2 regions of the Pseudoalteromonas sp. NZS100 genome follow, and region 2 is predicted to be linked to the other one. Evidence: riboswitches for the same ligand, from Rfam matches in the RefSeq annotation. Region 2 holds a riboswitch; the other holds the start of a gene.
The links. A riboswitch is a leader RNA that binds a small molecule or an ion and turns the genes downstream of it on or off. The one in region 2 is predicted to bind lysine.
Positions count from the first base shown of each region.

Region 1 (9,519 bases), on a different contig from region 2:
CAGTACCGTGGCTCTTAACAACACCTTCGTACGGGTAAATATCGATTTGCTCACCCATGTTAAGCTCATCAACATTTAATTCGATTGGTAATGCACCTGAATCTTCCATTGTATTGAAGAAGATTGGAGCAATTTTATTACCTAGACATACACCGCCAACACGCTTGTTTGGTACGAATGGGATATCATCGCCCATGAACCAAAGTACAGAGTTAGTTGCAGACTTACGAGAAGAACCAGTACCAACAACATCACCTACATATGCAAGTGGTAAGCCTTTAGTTTTTAATTCTTCAAGCTGAGAGATTGGACCTACTTCGCCTGGCTTGTCTGGTGTAATTCCATCACGTTCAATTTTTAGCATTGCTAAAGCATGAAGTGGGATATCTGGACGAGACCATGCATCTGGTGCTGGTGATAAGTCATCAGTATTTGTCTCGCCAGTCACTTTAAATACAGTAACTGAGATCTTTTCAGCAACAGCTGGCTTATTAGTAAACCATTCTGCATTTGCCCAAGACTCAATAATTTGCTTAGCGAATGTATTACCCGCTTTTGCTTTTTCTTCAACATCGTAGAACGCATCAAACATAAGTAATGTATTTGAAAGGCCTTTAACTACGATTGGTGCAAGTGTTTCGTCATCAAGTAGGTCAATCATTGGCGCGATATTGTAACCGCCCAGCATTGTACCTAATAATTCTGCCGCTTTTTCTTTAGAAACAAGTGGAGAATTAGCTTCACCTTTAGCTACAGCTGCTAAAAATCCCGCTTTAATATAAGCAGCATCATCAACACCAGCTGGTATACGCTGAATGAACAAATCTAAAATGAATTCTTCTTCACCTGCAGGTGGGTTTTTTATTAATTCAATAAGATCAGCAGTTTGCTGAGCATCTAATGGCGCTGGTACGATACCTAACGCGGCACGTTCTTCTACGTGTTTACGATATTCTTGTAGCACAATATTGCCCTCTTGGTGACGTGAAAGTATCCGGTAGCGCTTTGGGCGCAAATAAGTTACCCAATACTTATAGTATTCTAACGCGTAATTATAAAGCTTTTATGGATAGATGAAAATCCATCCAGTTGCGCAACTGATTATACCGATTATAAATACTATGAATAGTGGTTGTGGTAAAAACTATTTTCATGAATACTTGTTAAGTAAGAATCATTACCATTAACTAGTATTAATTTATTACAGGCATAAAAAACCCAGCACTTGGCTGGGTTTTTATTACAAACTATTTAATTAACGTAAAACTTTAACGTTTTTGATAGTTTTGATATGCGCTTCTACACGACGGTTTTCTGCGTTTGCAGCTTTAGTGTTTGCATCATTTTTAAGACGCTCTTCACCTAAACCAACTGTAGTAATACGATCTTCAGCAATACCATCAGCAACAAGTTGCTTAGCTACAGCATCAGCACGTTTTTTAGATAACCATTTGTTGTAAGTTGCTTTACCTACAGCAGAAGTGTGACCTTCTAATAGTACTGTTGTATCTGGGTACTCTTTTAAGAATGCAGATACTTTTTCAATATCATTTAAGTATTGAGTAGATACTGCAGAAGCATTGTTAGGGAAAGTCACTAATAAGCTTACTGTTACTTCTTTATCTTCATATAAAGTACAACCAGTACCATCTACAGCATCAGTCATAGGTGTGTTAGGACACTTATCATCTGTATCAGCAATATTATCGTTATCGCTGTCTGCAGGGGCTACAGCTACTTCAACAACTTCAGGAGCAGGTTTAACTTGCTCAACCGGTGCAGAGTTTTGGCCAAATAAGTAGTTAATACCAATTTTAGCGCCAACATCTGTATAACCACGGTCAAGACCTTGATATACAGCTGTTTCAGCATTTACAAATAAGCCATCTGTAATGAAATGCTGGTAACCAACACCTGCATTTAAGAATGTGTTGTCATCAACTACGTCAATTTCTTTAATACCGAAAAGACCATAGAAAGGACCGCCGTCTAAATGGTAAAGAGCATCAATACCGTAACGCTCGCCATCAATATTGTTACGGTTGCCAGCAACTTTATCAAAAGCATTAAAATCCATGTCTGCATATTCAAGACGTGCGCTCCAGTAATCACTGAAACGGTAACCAGCTTCAACACCCCAGCCAGTTGATTCGTTTACGTCAAGACCGGCTTGATCACGCATGTTTTTCCAAGATGCGTCATAGTAGTCACCAAATGCGCCAATGTAGAAACCTTCTTCTTTATCAGCAGCGAATGTAGATGCGCTAGTTGCAGCCAACGCGATTGCAATTGTAAGTGTTTTTAATTTCATTGTTTTCTTCCCATTTGAACAATTTTAAATTGTAGCTAATCGATACTAGCTCAATCAGTTTTATATAGACTAACTGAGCCTTTGTTAATCAATACTTAACGAAAAATAAAGTTTATAACTTTTTTTCTATGCCTTGTCACAACACACATCCACTTACTATAGGCGAAATTAAAACTTTATTGAAAAATAAATATAGTAGTTTTTGTAAATTAGTACTTAGCAAGGAATGTAAGAGCAATTAAATTGAATGCACTTATAAATGCAAAGAAATATTGCTTAGTTTTAATTGTGCGCATAATACCACCAGAATTAGCATTCCCCTAGGTATATGCGCATGTTTGATTAAAAAATGACTCTTTTTAATCATGTGGTTATATTTAAAGTTAAGTATTAAGTACCACAAAAAGTCTGGTAGTCATTATCATTCGTCGGTGGAGAGCAAAACTCTGATAACTCTTCACTGTTAGAATATGGATTCCCAGCTATTTTTATAAAGCGCTGTAGTAACTCGCTAGATCCTGTAGCGTTATATTGTGCAATTATTTCTTCGATCACATGATTACGCGGTATAACACGAGGATTTGCCGCTCTCATTACTTCATAACTATTATCGTCAGTTAAACTTACCCACCTAGCTCTCCATTCAATTAGCGACTCAGGTACGCTTTTTTCTCCTTTTAAGGATTCAGTAAGCGCATCAAAGGTATTGGTGTAATCGAGCTGATTATCTTTTAATAGCGTTAACAACTCTGCTATTAACTCGCCACTACTATCGCTAGATTCATTTAAACCCAGTTTTTGTGCCCACATAGCCGTAAACTCAGTATTAAACTGCTCAGCAAAACTATTAATAAATGGCGTCATTAATGAAACCGCTTGCTCGTCATCATCGCTAATAAGCGGTATTAAGCTCTCAGCTAAGCGTGCGCAGTTCCAGTTAGCTATATTAGGTTGATTACCGAATGCATAGCGGCCTTGTTTGTCTATAGAGCTAAATACGGTATCAAAATCAAAGCTATTCATCATGGCACACGGGCCGTAATCAATGGTCTCTCCGCTAACTAGCGTATTATCTGTATTCATTACTCCGTGAATAAAGCCAACACGCATCCAGCTCACAACTAGCTTAACTTGGTTTTTAATCACAGCGCCTAAAAATGCTAAATATCGCTGCGAACCTGTATCGGTTATTTCTGGGTAGTGACGCTCTATAGCTAAATCGGCTAAATTTTTAAGCCCTTCAACATCGCCTTGCGTCGCTAAATATTGAAACGAGCCAACACGAATATGGCTAGTTGCTACACGCGTAACGATAGCCCCAGCTTGTGGCGGATTACGATAAACCGTTTCACCACTACCAACAACCGCTAAGCAGCGTGTGGTTTTAACTCCCAGTGCATGCATTGCCTCGCTCATTACGTATTCACGAATAGCAGGGCCAAGTGCGCAACGTCCATCCCCACCTCTTGAGTAAGGAGTAGCACCAGAGCCTTTTAATTGAATATCCCATAACTGGTTTTCATCATCACTAATAGCGCCCAGTAAGTGCGCTCGTCCATCGCCTAAGCGTGGTGAAAAATGTCCAAATTGGTGCCCAGAGTAACCAAGTGCTACTGCAGGAATCGCCTGTTTTTCGTTACCGCTAAAAGTGCTGGCACGCAAATCAGCCGCAACGTTAATATTAAATTGTTTTGCTAAACTCTCGTTCCACAGCAATAACTGAGGAGAGGCGACACTTGCAGGGAAATCTTCTATCGCGAAGTTTTCCGCAACATCTGTGTATCTTGGCACTAATTTCATGGTAATTCCTATTGTTGCTGACTTATACCAACACGGTTGTCACCTACGCCATAAGCAACAATTAAGCTTAACTCTTGCATACTTAAGCCGCTTTGCTTTTGCATTTCGTTAAAAAAAGCTTGGGCTGCATTTAGTGACTTTTTAGTTTGTAAGCCGCCGTCTATAATTTTATGGGCACGCAAATAATTCTCTACATCGCGTGATAGTAAAAATGTATCTTTACCAAGTGCTCGCAACGCGTAAGGCCCTGTATTTCCGCCTAAACGCGAACCATGTTTTTTTAAATACGCCCACAAACCAATAATATCGTCTGTTGGCCAATTAGCGATAAACTGACTAAAACTGCCATGTTCCCCTGCTATTTCGTGGATCATGTAAGCATTTTCGGTAATTGTTTTTACTTTTTTATAGTTACGAACAATGCGCTCATCCGTTGCTTTTTGTTCCAGCATATCGGGTGGCATCATTAATAACTTATCAACGCTAAAATCCCAAAAAACCTCTCTAAAGCCTGCCCACTTATTATTTATGACTGACCAATAAAAGCCGCTTTGAAATACTTTTCGAGTAAATTCTTCAAGCCAATCGTCGTCACTTAACGTGCTTAGTTGTTTTTTAGATAGCGGTTTTGCAAGTAATAACTTAAGCATTTTTTCAGAGCCTTTTCGCTCTACCGCTCGCTTATAAATATCGCTAAATTTTTCCATACTAATTAAATACCTCACTACTTATATTGCTAGTGTACGAGAAAAGCACCTAATACGTAACCACCCCTCTTTTCGATGAATTAATCTGTATTTAGTCGCTTGACACCTAGACGGCTAAAATGCTTTAATCGCCGTAATTACCCTATTTAAATTGCACAGGTTTGTAAGTTTTACCCTACAAACAGGTGCAAAGGGCTAGAAGAGGTGCGTTATTCAGGTAGCGTATGTTAGGAGCGCAAACTCCAGTAAGCATACGTGAGGGGAATTAACGCCGAGAAGTAACCACTTTTGCGAGGTGTTTATTTCGGGCGACTAGGTTGAACCCTAGCGACTGTCACCAATAGCTGCTTATAAAAAGCAGCTTGTTAGTTTGGTGGAGAGCTTCTGGTCTTAAATATTAAGGCCGTGCGCCCTATTATTTTAAGCCCATTCGCTCTTCGAATTATTAGTTCGAACGACGTTAATGCGGCTCCTTCCATAAAGCTTTTTGACTCTTCGAATAATACCAATTGCATTAAATTAGTTATCGCTTAAATGATCACGTTTTTAATAAAGTTGGTACAAATTATAAGTTCGTGAGAGATGATCAACAACTTCAATTTAAACGACTACTCACTGTGGACCGCGCTCGTTACGCCATTTGATCAACACGGCGATGTTGACTACAACACGTTAACTAAGCTGGTTAGCGATCAAGAAGCGGCACATAACGGTATTTTGCTACTTGGCAGTACGGGCGAAGGTTTAGCACTAACGCTAAAAGAGCAACAAGCCATTGTTGAACACGTATGCCAGCTAAAACCAACAGTACCACTCATGGTTGCTGTGGGCGGTAGTAACTTAAAGCAACAAATTGAGTGGGTTAACTACTGTAATACACTACCAATTCATAGCTTTTTACTTGGCTCACCGCTTTATGCAAAGCCTGGTGCTATAGGTCAAACTCATTGGTTTGAAAGCCTACTAAATGCAAGCGCTCACCCATGTATGCTTTATAACGTACCGGGTCGAAGCGCTGTTAGCATCCCAGTGGCAACAATTCAAAACTTACAAAACAATAAAAATTTATGGGCGTTAAAAGAAGCGAGCGGCAGTATTGCTCAGTTTGAAGCTTACCGCCAAGCGGCGCCTAATTTAGCTATTTTTAGTGGCGACGATGCGCTAATGCCTTATTTTGCTCAAGCTGGCGCAAAAGGTTTGGTGTCGGTAGCTGCAAACGCATGGCCTGAACAAACTCACGAGTTTGTTAAGCGCAGTTTAAGTGGTCAACACCCTAATTTATTTGCCCAGTGGTCAAGCGCTATTAATAGCCTATTTGCTGTCGCAAACCCTATTCCCGTAAAGGTACTAATGCATTTGCAAGGCCGCTTAAGCAGCCCGCAACTTCGTCCACCTTTAACACATCTTGAGTTAACTCAAACCGATTGCATCGCAACTGCAAACAACACCATTTTATCTTGGCATTAAATACAGGTTTTTATAATGAGCTGGTTAGAACTATTAAATAATTTAGAATCGGGCGCAGTACGCGCAGCATCACAAAACGAAAGCGGCCAATGGCAAGCTAACGTAGAAGTAAAGCAAGGCATTTTAGAAGCCTTTAAAAATGGCACTAATACTGAGTTTGCAGGCGGCTTTGTTGATAAACATAACTTAGCTCCGCAAGAATTTAGTACTGATGATGGCGTTCGTATGGTGCCAGGTGGCTCAAGTGTTCGCCGTGGTGCTTATGTTGCTAAAGGCACGATTATTATGCCACCAGCGTATGTAAACATTGGTGCATATATCGACGAAGGCACAATGGTAGATAGCCACGCATTAGTGGGTTCGTGTGCACAAGTAGGTAAAAACGTACATTTAAGTGCTGCAGTTCAGCTTGGTGGTGTACTTGAGCCAATTGGTGCAAGCCCAGTAGTGGTTGAAGATGACGCCTTTATTGGCGCTGGCTGTATTATTGTTGAAGGCGTAGTCATAAAAAAAGGCGCAGTACTTGCCCCAGGCGTGCGTTTATCAGCAACTATTCCGGTATACGACTGCGTAAACGAGCGCCAACTAGATAAAGGCGAGCCAATCCCAGAGTACGCGATTGTAATACCGGGCTCTCGCCCTGCGTCAAACGAATGGGCGCGCGAGCAAGGCCTAAGCATGTCGTGTGCGTTAATAGTTAAATACCGCGACGAGAAAAGCGATGCATCGTTATTGCTTGAAGAGGTTTTACGATAATGAGCTTTTTGAGCACGCCTATCAAAACCGCTGTAAATACTATTACACAACAACTTGATACACCTTTTTTTGTTTACGACTTAGATCAACTAAACACGCATCTTGCGCGTTTAGTTGCGCAAACCGATGTAAAGCTGTGGTACGCGGTAAAAGCAAACCCACTGTCTAAAATTATTCAAAGCTTAGACAGTGCTGGCTTTAATTTTGACGTAGCAAGTAAAGGTGAGCTTGAGCAAGTACTCGCACAAGGTATTAGCTCGCAGCGCGTGCTCAACACAGGGCCTGCAAAAAGCCCTAAACAAATTAAACACTTTATTGAGCGCGGCGTGCGTATATTCGTAGCAGAAAGCCTCAATCAAGTACGTTGGTTAAACCAACAAGCACAACTACAAAACACGCAGTTACAAGTATTACTGCGAGTGCAATTACGTTGGCCTGAAGGTGAAAAAAACCCTCTGGGCGGCGATAGCCTTACGCCGTTTGGTATGGGTTGTGATGAGTGGCAAGCACTCAATGTAGCTGACTACCCTGCACTTAAATTTGACGGCCTGCATATTTTTCAGTGGGGCAACATGCTTAGCACGCAAAAGCTAAGCGATTTGTGGTCACAAATGATTGCACCTCTTAGCCAACTTGCCAGCGATTTAAATATTAGCCTTAAGATTTTAGATTTAGGTGGTGGTTTAGGTATTCCTTATACACAAAACGAAGCAACACTTGATTGGGATGACTTAATTGCTGCGCTCGCTAAAATTAAAAATGATGCGGGTGTAGAAGAATTATGGATGGAACTTGGTCGCTATGCCGTTGGCGAATGCGGTCATTACGCAAACCCAGTAGTAGAGCGCAAACAAAACTACAATCAAGAACAAGTAATTTTAAGCGGCGGTATAAATCACTTATTACGCCCTGCTGTTACCAGCCAAGACTTTCCTGCTGCATTACTGCGTGAATCCAGTGCTAAAACTCAAGCGGTCACTTTATACGGCCCACTTTGTACAGCGCTTGATTGCTTTGGTGAACATAACTTACCAAGCGATTTAAATGAGCACGACTGGCTAGTGTTTAGCCAATGCGGTGCTTACGGCTTTACCGAAAGTATGCCGTATTTTTTATGCCATGAGCTAGCTGCTGAGTACACCTTGCAAAACGGTACACTTACCTGTGTTCGCCAAGCCGAAAATGCCAGCCATTATTTAAGGTAACAAGTATGAGTAATACAACACACATTAGCCAAGAGAACATTGTAGTAGGGGAAGTTGCAAACGGCTTACCGCTTACAATTCCTGTGTATCGTTTAAAAGGCGATGGCACAGGGCCAAGTGTTTACATTCAGGCCAATATGCATGGCGCTGAAGTGCAAGGTAACGCAGTTATTTTTCAGCTGCTTGAGCAATTAAAACACCTTAACCTTAGTGGCGATATTACCCTTGTACCTTATGCCAATCCGATTGGTTGTAATCAAAAATCTGGCGAGTTTACCCTTGGCAGGTTCGATCCGATTACGGGCACTAATTGGAATCGCATGTATCACTACAATAAAAATTTAGTGGCACAGTTTGCACAAAATCATACTCAGTATGACGACGCTACATTAAAAAGTAACTTCAAACAGGCACTTATTGACGAAGTAGACAGCAAACTTAACGGCCCTGCTTATTTACTCAATACGGGTAAACGCATTGCGCTTAACTTACAAAAGCTCGCTCATCAGGCTGATATAGTACTCGATTTACACACAGGCCCTATTTCAAGCAAGCATCTGTACTGCCCAACCTATGCAACCGACAGCGCACGTTACTTTAATATTGAACATGTATTGCTTATTCCTAGTGATTTTGACGGCGCTATGGATGAAGCTAACTTTTGCCCATGGTGGCATTTAAGTGATGCGCTTAGCGGACAAGGTCGCGAATTATCAATACCTGTAGAAGCATTTACTGTAGAGCTAGGCAGCCAAGAAAAAATAGACTTAAAAGAAGCATTAAACGATGCAAACAGCATTTTAAGTTACTTAAATCACAAAGGCGTATTACAAAACGCACCGCATACGCCAGCTAATATCACTCGTTATGCATGTAACTTAGATGACTACTTTGCCTATTATGCCCCTATTGGCGGCATGGTTGAATACTTAGCCCCACTTGGCGGGCACATTAAAGCTGGTGAGCCTATTGCCAATATTTTACGCATGGAGCGCTACTTAAGTGAGCAACCACTGCAAACACTTACTCTTGATTGCGATGCAATTGCTATTTTGCACTTTGCCTCAGCGAGTGTTAATCAAGGTACCGAGCTTTATAAGTTTTTTACTAACATATTTGAGCTTTAGCTCACCCTTCTCATTGCGTGAGAGTAATACCAATTGCATTAAATTAGTGATCTATTATAGCGATAAGGAAATAGCTTAATAACAAGGCTAATATTATGGTACATAGTTGTTCTATATAAATAATTTTTAACGTAGTTAGTGAGTTA
Region 1 is NZ_JADYWM010000010.1:49,997-59,515, reverse strand. Features, by position in the region: gene acnB (bifunctional aconitate hydratase 2/2-methylisocitrate dehydratase) at 1-964, opposite strand, end outside; gene I6E69_RS11995 (OmpA family protein) at 1,256-2,311, opposite strand; gene I6E69_RS11990 (YdiU family protein) at 2,702-4,111, opposite strand; gene I6E69_RS11985 (DNA-3-methyladenine glycosylase I) at 4,120-4,818, opposite strand; lysine riboswitch at 5,010-5,210, shown strand; gene dapA (4-hydroxy-tetrahydrodipicolinate synthase) at 5,401-6,285, shown strand; gene I6E69_RS11975 (2,3,4,5-tetrahydropyridine-2,6-dicarboxylate N-succinyltransferase) at 6,301-7,041, shown strand; gene I6E69_RS11970 (PLP-dependent decarboxylase) at 7,041-8,246, shown strand; gene I6E69_RS11965 (succinylglutamate desuccinylase/aspartoacylase family protein) at 8,252-9,373, shown strand.
Region 1: another riboswitch for lysine. It lies ahead of dapA (4-hydroxy-tetrahydrodipicolinate synthase); the one in region 2 lies ahead of lysC (lysine-sensitive aspartokinase 3).

Region 2 (9,519 bases):
TTTTTGGTACGCTTTGCTGGATTCTTCTTTTTATATACCCCCTACACGGGCAAAGCCCCGATACGATTCAACATCTTTTAAATGAAAATATTTTAGAAATTGCCTCATTATGGCTATTTTTAATGGCTGCAATGACCTTTGTAGCGTATTTAAATTCAAAGGGGTTTATAGAAAATATTGTGCACCGTGTTATGCCAAAAAGTATTAGCGAAAAAAAGCTCATGTTTTTGGTGGGTGGATTTGCATTTTTGTTTTCGTCGATTTCAGACAACGTAACAGCGACGCTTATATCGCTTGCGGTTGTTATGTCGTTAAAACTTGAACCTAAAAAGCTCGTTAAATACGCCACGCTTATTGTGTTTGGGGTTAACTCAGGTGGGGTATCGTTAATAACCGGTGACGTAACCACACTAATGATATTTTTAGATGGCAAAGTAACCATTGCTCATTTATTACTACTTATAGCGCCAGCACTTGCAAGCGTTATGCTGCTTGCCGCGTTACTGTCTATCGGTATGAAAGGGCGTGTTGAGTTTGCTAGTGCAGGTAAAACCCGCATTGAAAAAACCGACATAACCATTGCTGTTATATTTTTATCTACCGTAGTGAGCACACTTACGCTGAGTGTAATTTACAGCGTACCGCCTCTATTAACCTTTTTGTTTGGCTTATCAGTGATGTTTTTAGTGGCGCAATTTTTAATGCGCAAAAAAGACATAAACAAAGACATAATCGATTTTGTTCGCGATATAGAATACGACACATTATTGTTTTTTGTAGGTGTACTTTTACTTGTAGGCGCACTTAAAGAAATTGGTATGTTGAGTAAATTTACCGACCTATACACGGTAATGGCACCTGAGTACGCAAACTACTTAATGGGCATATTATCAGCAGGGGTCGATAACGTACCGCTTACCGCTGCATTATTAAAAGCCGATATAGTAATGAGCCAACAACACTGGTTGTCGTTTACGTATGCAACGGGCGTGGGCGGTTCAATGCTTATTATTGGGTCGGCTGCGGGCATTATTGCCATGAGTAAAGTTAAAGCGCTTACCTTTATGAGCTACTTGCGTTTATCGCTACATTTATTAATTTGTTACACGGTTGGATATGCGGGCTCGTATTACATGGGCAGTTTTATTTAACTCATAAATTATTAAATGCTTGACAGCTAGACGTCTAAACGATAACTTTCAAAGCCCCGCTACTTAGTGGGGTTTTGTTTTATTAGCCACTGGTTAATAAAGCATTCAGAAGAGGTGCGATACTTAGGTACTTAATGTTAGGCGACGAAAGCCGATGATCATTAAGGAGGGAAGTACTCGCCGAGGAAAATAATGGTACGTCGTCATTGTTTTTCGGTTTATGGGGCTGAATCCTCAAAACTGTCACCAATATAGGTGGAGAGCTTCTGGCAGTGGACTTATCTTCAAGCATTCCTTTGCCAAGTTCTTCTTGTTTTATTGCGGTTTGGATACCGCGAAAGGAGACTAAATGACTACCCAATCAGTGCCACAAACAGTATCAGGCGCAAAATCAGATTACATCGTTGCCAAATTTGGCGGAACCAGTGTTGCAAATTTTGAAGCGATGAGTCGCTGTAGCGAAATTATTGTTGCAGATAAAAGCGTACGTATTGTTGCCGTGAGCGCCAGTGCCGGCGTAACTAATCACTTAGTTGCACTGTGTAAATCAAGCATTACCTCAAGTGAGCGCCAAGAACACATAAACGGCGTGCTTGCTATTCAACAAACTATTTTAGATGAATTATCGCTAGATGCCGATTTAGCGGTTGGCTTTAACGAAACCTTAAAAGCATTTCAAACATTGGCTCAAGAGCCACTAACAACCGATCAGCAACACGACGAGCTACTTAGCTTTGGTGAGCGTTTATCGTCGTATTTGTTTGCTCAGGTACTGCGTTTACAAGGTTTAAATGCCGATCGCTTTGATGTGCGCAAGGTGCTTAAAACCGACAGCCAATTTGGCAAAGCAACGCCCAATGTTGCAGCCACAGCGCAAGCTGCTAAAGAGCATTTAATTCCGTTATTAGACGCTCAAGTAATTGTAACTCAGGGATTTATTGGTAGTGACGAATACGGCCAAACCACAACGCTAGGACGAGGTGGTTCAGACTATAGCGCTGCATTACTAGCAGAGGCGATTAACGCTAAAAGCGTGCATATTTGGACCGATGTAGTGGGCATTTTTAGCACCGACCCGCGTTTGTGCGCAAAAGCGACGCCTATTGCACGCTTAAGTTTTGACGAAGCCGCTGAAATGGCAACCTTTGGCGCAAAAGTATTACACCCAGCAACTATCTTACCAGCGAGCCGTAGCCACATTAACGTGTTTGTAGGTTCTAGCCGCGAGCCAGAGCGTGGCGGTACGTGGATTGAGCGCGAAAAATCGCAGCAACCAGGTATACGCGCAGTAACGCAACGTAAAAACCAAATATTGCTTACGCTTAAAAGCCCAGAAATGCTCCTAGCAAGCGGCTTTTTAGCACGCGTATTTACACTATTAAGTGAATACAATATATCGGTAGATTTGGTAACCACATCAGAAATCAGTGTAGCTATAACCCTTGATAACGCGCAAAACGCCTCGCGCCCAGAGCTTGATCAAGAATGCCTAGATAAGCTTGCAGAGTTTTGCCATGTTTCGGTAGAAAACAACCTAACATTGGTGGCACTTATTGGCTCTGAGATTCAATTACGCCAACACGAAATGAACTTAATGAGTGTGCTAAAAGATTTTAACATTCGATTAATTTGTCACGGTGCTAGTAAGCACAACCTGTGCTTTTTAGTAGAGCAAACTGAGTCAGATAACGTAGTACAGTCTATCCATAGCCGTTTATTAGAAAACGATTTTGCTGCGTAAGTAACTGTTATTCAGGATAATCACCTAGTAAAGTTAACTAGTAAAGTCACTTAATAAAGTTACTTAACAAAATCAGTTAATAAAAAGCATCGCCAGTCGATGCTTTTTCTATGCACCACACTCACATCAAAACAAACATTACTGTCACTGCTATCAGCTACAGTAACGCGATTACTGCAAGCACTCAGCTTTGCACTATGTAATTCGTCAAACACATTGGGGCTAAGTAATTTTGCAATAGGGCGGCTGGTGGCTTTAGCAAGTGACTCTTTTAATGTCCAAATTCTAAAAAACGTATCTGCTTGGGCTTGGGTATTAGTAGGCTCGGTAATAAGTGTAATTTCATCATTATGATAAAAATGCTTAGCGAGCTTTTCAAACGGGCGCTTTAGGCTTACTTTTTCAATATCAAACCCAAACTCACTTTTATCAAAATTTAGCGCGACCCCAACTAAACCATGCGAGTGCGAAATACAGGTATTAATAACATCACCATTTACGTGTATTTGCAGCTTTGAGCTTGCCTCGTCAAATTCGGTACTTATTTTATTAAGGGCTACGTGCGCATGTTGCGGCTGCGTTACTTTAATAAGGTGTTTTAACAATAACCGCGTAGCTAAATACTCTTGCTTAGCTTGTGGGCTTTTACGGCAGTTTATAATGTTTAACTCAAACGGGCTTAAGCAATCGGGCAAATTAAAGTCACTAAGCTCAAGTGTTTTAGCATTAAATAATAAAATGCTGTTACTCGCTAAAGACAAATTTGCCAATTGAGTTGAAGTAATACTCAAGGCGTTTTTAAAATAGTGTTCAGTCATAAAAGCCCTAAAGCAAAAGAAGTCGCTGATATTGTGAACGGTTAACGCCACTAATAAAGGCTGGGTACAATTTTATTACTCAGCTGGCATGAAATATGGTTTAATTCACAATAATCAAAATAATAACAGATTTGTAGATGTATGGCACAAGTGCGTGATGGGTTTCAAAGCCGACTTGGTTTTGTTTTAGCCGCTGCTGGCGCAGCAGTGGGTTTGGGTAATATTTGGGGTTTTCCTACGCAAGCGGCCAACCATGGCGGCGGTGCTTTTTTACTGGTTTATTTTATTGTTATATTTTTACTTGCGCTTCCTGCGCTGTATACCGAACTTTATTTAGGTCACAAAGCACAAGCTAACCCGGTAAAAGCATTGGGCGATGCATGGCAAAACACTAGCCGTAAAGTAGGTGCAGCAGCCGGTTACATAGGCCTTGCAGGCGCAGTTGTTATGCTAAGTTTTTATTCAATAGTGGCAGGGTGGATGCTTTCGTACGCTATTGAACCCATAACAACCTTTTTTGGGTTTACAGGCGCAAGCGAGTTTTTACATAGCGACTCAGTGCTGCGTAATTTTGTATTTACGCCGCTTATGCTTATTTTAACTGCCAGTATTATTTTAAAAGGGGTTAAGTCGGGAATCGAAACCTGGTCGCGCCGTTTAATGCCACTGTTACTTGTGCTGCTAGTTGGTTTAATTGCCTACATTGCAACACTCGAAGGCGCAAGCGAAGGTTTTGCCGCGTATTTAATACCTGATTTTAGCCAGATACTCGACCCTAATTTAATTATTGCCGCAATGGGGCAAGCGTTCTTTTCGCTCTCACTAGGTGTGGGTTGTATGATGATTTACGGCTCGTATTTACAGCCAGATGCTAATTTACCAAAGCTCACAGCAGGTGTTGCACTACTTGATACTGGCGTTGCTTTTTTAGCGGGATTACTTATTATTCCTGCTATTTATGTGGCGCAGCACAACGGTGTTGAAGTATTTAGTGGCGGTAAACTGATTGGCGAAGGGCAACTAATTTTTGCTATTTTACCTGAGCTATTTAGCACCATGGGCGAAATTGGTTTATTAGTTGGTTTATTGTTTTTTGTATTAATGTCTATTGCATCGGTTACGTCAACTATATCGACGACTGAAATTCCGGTAGCGTTTTTAGTCGAAAACCACAACGTTAGTCGCACTAAAGCAACATGGGCAGTGAGCGCCGTTGTACTTGTGTGTGCAAGCGCAATTATATTAAATTTTGATTGGTTATTTGGCTTAGTTATTATGCTATTTACCCAATACCAATTACCGCTTATGGGCTTGTTTTACTTTATTACGGTAGGTTGGATGTGGCAGCGTGGTAATAAATTACATCAAGCAACAACCGGCGTACATTACTGGTTTGCTCAGTATATTCGTTTTGTTTGCCCAATATTAATGACCTTAGTATTTGCAAACGTCGCGTTTGGCTAAGCTCTATTTAAAGTGAATTTTTAAACAAAAAAGCGAATAGGGCTCACCTTATTCGCTTTTTTTATGCCTGTTATTTAGGTATAGCCAAGAACTTTATAAAACCTCATTAGTTAAAGGTTTACCTTCATTTACTTCAAGCGCGTTTAGTAGGGTTGTGTTTGCTATTTCGGTTAGTGCTTCTTGGGTAAAAAAGCCCTGATGCCCCGTTACTAATACATTTTTAAAGCTCACTAAGCGCGAAAATATATCGTCTTGGTTTATTTCGTCGCTGTGGTTTTTAAAAAACAGCTCCGACTCTTGCTCGTAAACGTCGAGCCCCAAGTACCCTAATTTTTTAGTTTTAAGCGCATTTATGCATGCTTTGCTATCAAGCAGTGCGCCTCGTGAGGTGTTAATAAGCATAACGCCGGTTTTCATTTTACTAAACGCCTCGTCATTTATTAAATGATGAGTTTGTTCCGTTAGAGGGCAATGCAAAGAAATCACATCGCTTTGGCTAAGTAAGGTGTCTATATCGGTAATTGTATAATTACCTGGTTTTGCATAAGGGTCGCACACTAATACTTTAGCGCCAAAGCCATTTAAAATGTTGCACAGCGCAAGGCCAATTTTACCGCAACCTACAATACCCACGGTTTTATTGTGCAAGTTAAAACCAAGCAATCCGTTTAAATCAAAGTTGTCTTCGCGTACGCGGTTATACGCTTTATGGGTTTTACGGCTAAGCGTCAGCATAAGTGCAATACAATGCTCGGCTACTGCTTCTGGGCTGTATGCTGGTACGCGTAATACTTTAATTTTATGTGCTTTTGCTGCAGGTAAATCAACATTATTAAATCCTGCACAACGCAGCAAAATAGTATTTATGCCTTGGCTTGCCAGTTGTTCAATAACCGTGGCGTTTACAGTGTCGTTTACAAATACGCATATGGCATCAAACCCGTTTGCTAAAATAGCCGTTTGTTCGCTCAGGGATTGCTCAAAATACGTTATTTTTATATCACGGTGATCGCGTGTACTTTGTTCAAAAAAAGGCAGTTCGTACTTTTGTGTACTAAAAAAAGCAATGTTCATGGTAATAGCCTCGACGCTTAATAAGTATCAATACAATAAACTACTTTATAAACCTGTGCTTTAGTAACACGCATTTTATTGATTTAAATTAAGCCTTAGCTGGCGTAAACAAAGGTATTTTTGATGCTACCTTTTTACCACCTCTTGCTGCGCTTAACTTAGCTGCTTGCAGTAAGTTATTTTCTATTACTTGTTTAAGCGTTTCGGGCTTAGTACGCGGTGCATAGCGTGCAACAAGTTGCCCTTGTGAATTAATTAAAAACTTAGTGAAATTCCACTTAATTGCACGGTTTTGCGAAATACCCCGCGTATGCGACTTTAAATAATTAAACAACGGATGTGTTTCTGGCCCGTTTACCATTACCTTACCAAATACCTCAAACGAGATATTAAATTGATCTTGGTAAAAGTCTTTAATGGCTAAATTATCAAGCGGCTCATTTTGGCCAAACTGGTTACACGGAAACGCAAGCACAGTAAAACCATTGCTTTTGTATTGCTGATAGAGCTTTTCGAGTGCGTTTAATTGCACCGAAAAATTACATTTACTCGCTGTATTAACAATAAGGACGGTTTTGCCCTGTAACTGGCTAAGAGGAAAATTTTCGCTGTTATAAAGTGGTGCATTAAATTGATAAATACTGTCCATAGGTTACCTACTTACCTTTCCCGTTAAGGAAATTTTATAAAGACTTTCATTCGCTTTTTTATCGACCGGTTGACATAATCGAGGTCTAGTTTCTAAGTTATCAGTTAAATAGGTCATTTTTATGTCAATGAAAGTCGCATTTATAGGTTTAGGCGTAATGGGTTACCCAATGGCGGGGCATTTAGCAAAAGCAGGGCACAGCGTATGCGTTTATAACCGTACTCAAGCTAAAGCACAAACGTGGACTGCAGAATTCTCAGGAAGCTTTGCACCAACCCCGCGCGAAGCTGCCAGCAATGCCGACATTGTATTTATGTGTGTTGGTAACGATGACGATTTACGCTCAGTAGTGTATGGCGACGATGGCGTGTTAGCGGGCATGTTACCGCACACTATTTTGGTTGATCACACCACAACCTCTGCCGAAGTAGCACGCGAAGTGGCTGCAAAAGCGGCTCTGCAAAATATCGACTTTATAGATGCGCCTGTATCGGGCGGACAAGCTGGCGCCGAAAACGGCGTATTAACGGTTATGGCGGGTGGCAGCGAAGCCGTATTTGCTAAAGTGCAGCCAGTTATTGCGGCGTTTAGTCGTTTTAGCCAACTGTTAGGCGGCGTTGGCTCGGGGCAACTTTGTAAAATGGTTAATCAAATATGTATTGCTGGCGCAGTGCAAGGTTTAGCCGAAGGCTTACATTTTGCCAAGCAAGCTGGGCTTGATGGCGAAAAAGTTATAGAAACCATTTCTAAAGGTGCAGCCGGTTCGTGGCAAATGGAAAACCGCTACAAAACAATGTGGGCGGGTGAATATGAGTTTGGTTTTGCCGTAGATTGGATGCGTAAAGATTTAGGTATTGCACTCGATGAAGCTAAAAACAACGGCGCTACTTTACCAATGACCGCAACGGTCGATCAATACTACGCCGACGTACAAGCACTCGGCGGCGGCAGATACGACACCTCAAGCTTACTAGCACGCATTGAAGCGCTGCATAAAAAGTAACGTTTACGTTGAGTATGTCGATGTAGACGCCAAGCTAGCGTGACGGGCAAAGTCCGTAAAGTAATTTACTCACAAAGAGGTTTAGAGGCGCTGCGCTTTTAGAGGAAGTAATAGATCTAAAATTTATTGTTTTTATGTCTTCTCATTTACTCCTCATTCGCTTCTCTTTGTGAAATAGATTTTGCTTTGTTTGAAGTGGTACAGATATTTATAAACAAAAACGCGACGCTTTATTGCTAAAGCGTCGCGTTTTTAATGCGTTATACAAACAAAATTACATGCTTTGTGCGTAGTTATACAACGCCTTTAAAATTGTAAGATTTTTTTCGCTGTCGTCATGTTCATGCGCTAGGTTTTCAAGGGTGATCATAAAATCTTGCGCATTAATCGACGGTTGATCTTCTCCGTGCATTAACTTGTTTTGGCAATACTGGCGCCATTGGTCAAGCTCTTGCTGGTTTAGCGTTTCAGGCCAGTTACGGGCGCGGTATCTAAACAATAACGTATTAAACTTTTTATCTTCAAAGTCTAACTTCAACCCAGCCAATTCATCTGGTTTAGCATCACGAATAATCGCAAATTTAGCTTTGTCAGCATGGCTTGTAAACCCATCGTAAAGTAAGTAGTCAACGTTAGTAGTTGCGCTGTAATCGCCTTGCTCGTTAAACACTTCGGTTACTTTATCGCGAAGGTCGGTATTGGCTTTTAAAATAGCTAAGTTAGCTAAGCACTGCTCGCGGTCAATCCCAAGGCGGGCGGCGTTTTCAGGCAATAATGTTTTAGCTGGGGCTAAAATAGGGCACTTGTTTAAATGCACCAGTTTTAAGCCAACAGGTAAATCGCCCTCGGCTAAATCAACACGTTTGGTGTATAAACGTTTGCGTAACTCTTCCACGTTTAAATCAATGAGTACTTGCGGGTTTTGGGTTAAATCAAAACAAATAACCGCGTTTTTATTAACCGGATGAAAGCTCATTGGTGCAACCCAGCTTGTACAGCCTTGTGTTGCAGGTATACGCGACGTGGTATGCACCAGCGGCGTCATGTTAAATACATCAACCAATTCAGCAAGGGCTTTTTTATTACGCAAACCAAAAAAGAAGGTATATAGCTTTGGCTGTTTTTCTTTTATTAGTTTAGCCAGTGCAATAGTGGCGGTTACATCGCTTAGTGCATCGTGCGCTGCGGCGTGTTCAATACCATTTGCTACTGTTAAGTGCTCTAGCTTAAAGCTTGGGCTGCCGTCTTCTTTTAACGGCCATTCAATGCCTTCAGGGCGCAGCGCGTAACAAGCGCGTACTAAATCAATAATATCCCAGCGGCTATTGTTATTTTTGTATTCACGCTCGTATGGGTCGTAAAAGTTACGGTAAAAGCTGTAACGACTTACTTCGTCATCAAACCGAATACTGTTATAACCGGCGACACAGGTGTTTGGTACGCTAAATTCGGCATGAATTTTTGCTATAAACTCAGCTTCAACTAAGCCTTTTTTCATCGCCACTTGTGGCGTAATACCCGTTATTAAACACGCCTCAGGGTGAGGTAAGTAATCCGCTTGCGGCTTACAATATTCAATAAGTGGCTCGCCAATAATATTTAAATCAAGATCGGTACGA
Region 2 is NZ_JADYWM010000015.1:77,220-86,738, reverse strand. Features, by position in the region: gene nhaD (sodium:proton antiporter NhaD) at 1-1,151, shown strand, start outside; lysine riboswitch at 1,253-1,425, shown strand; gene lysC (lysine-sensitive aspartokinase 3) at 1,501-2,892, shown strand; gene I6E69_RS15065 (4'-phosphopantetheinyl transferase superfamily protein) at 2,952-3,710, opposite strand; gene I6E69_RS15060 (sodium-dependent transporter) at 3,852-5,174, shown strand; gene I6E69_RS15055 (2-hydroxyacid dehydrogenase) at 5,268-6,248, opposite strand; gene I6E69_RS15050 (glutathione peroxidase) at 6,337-6,897, opposite strand; gene I6E69_RS15045 (NAD(P)-dependent oxidoreductase) at 7,019-7,900, shown strand; gene sbcB (exodeoxyribonuclease I) at 8,175-9,519, opposite strand, start outside.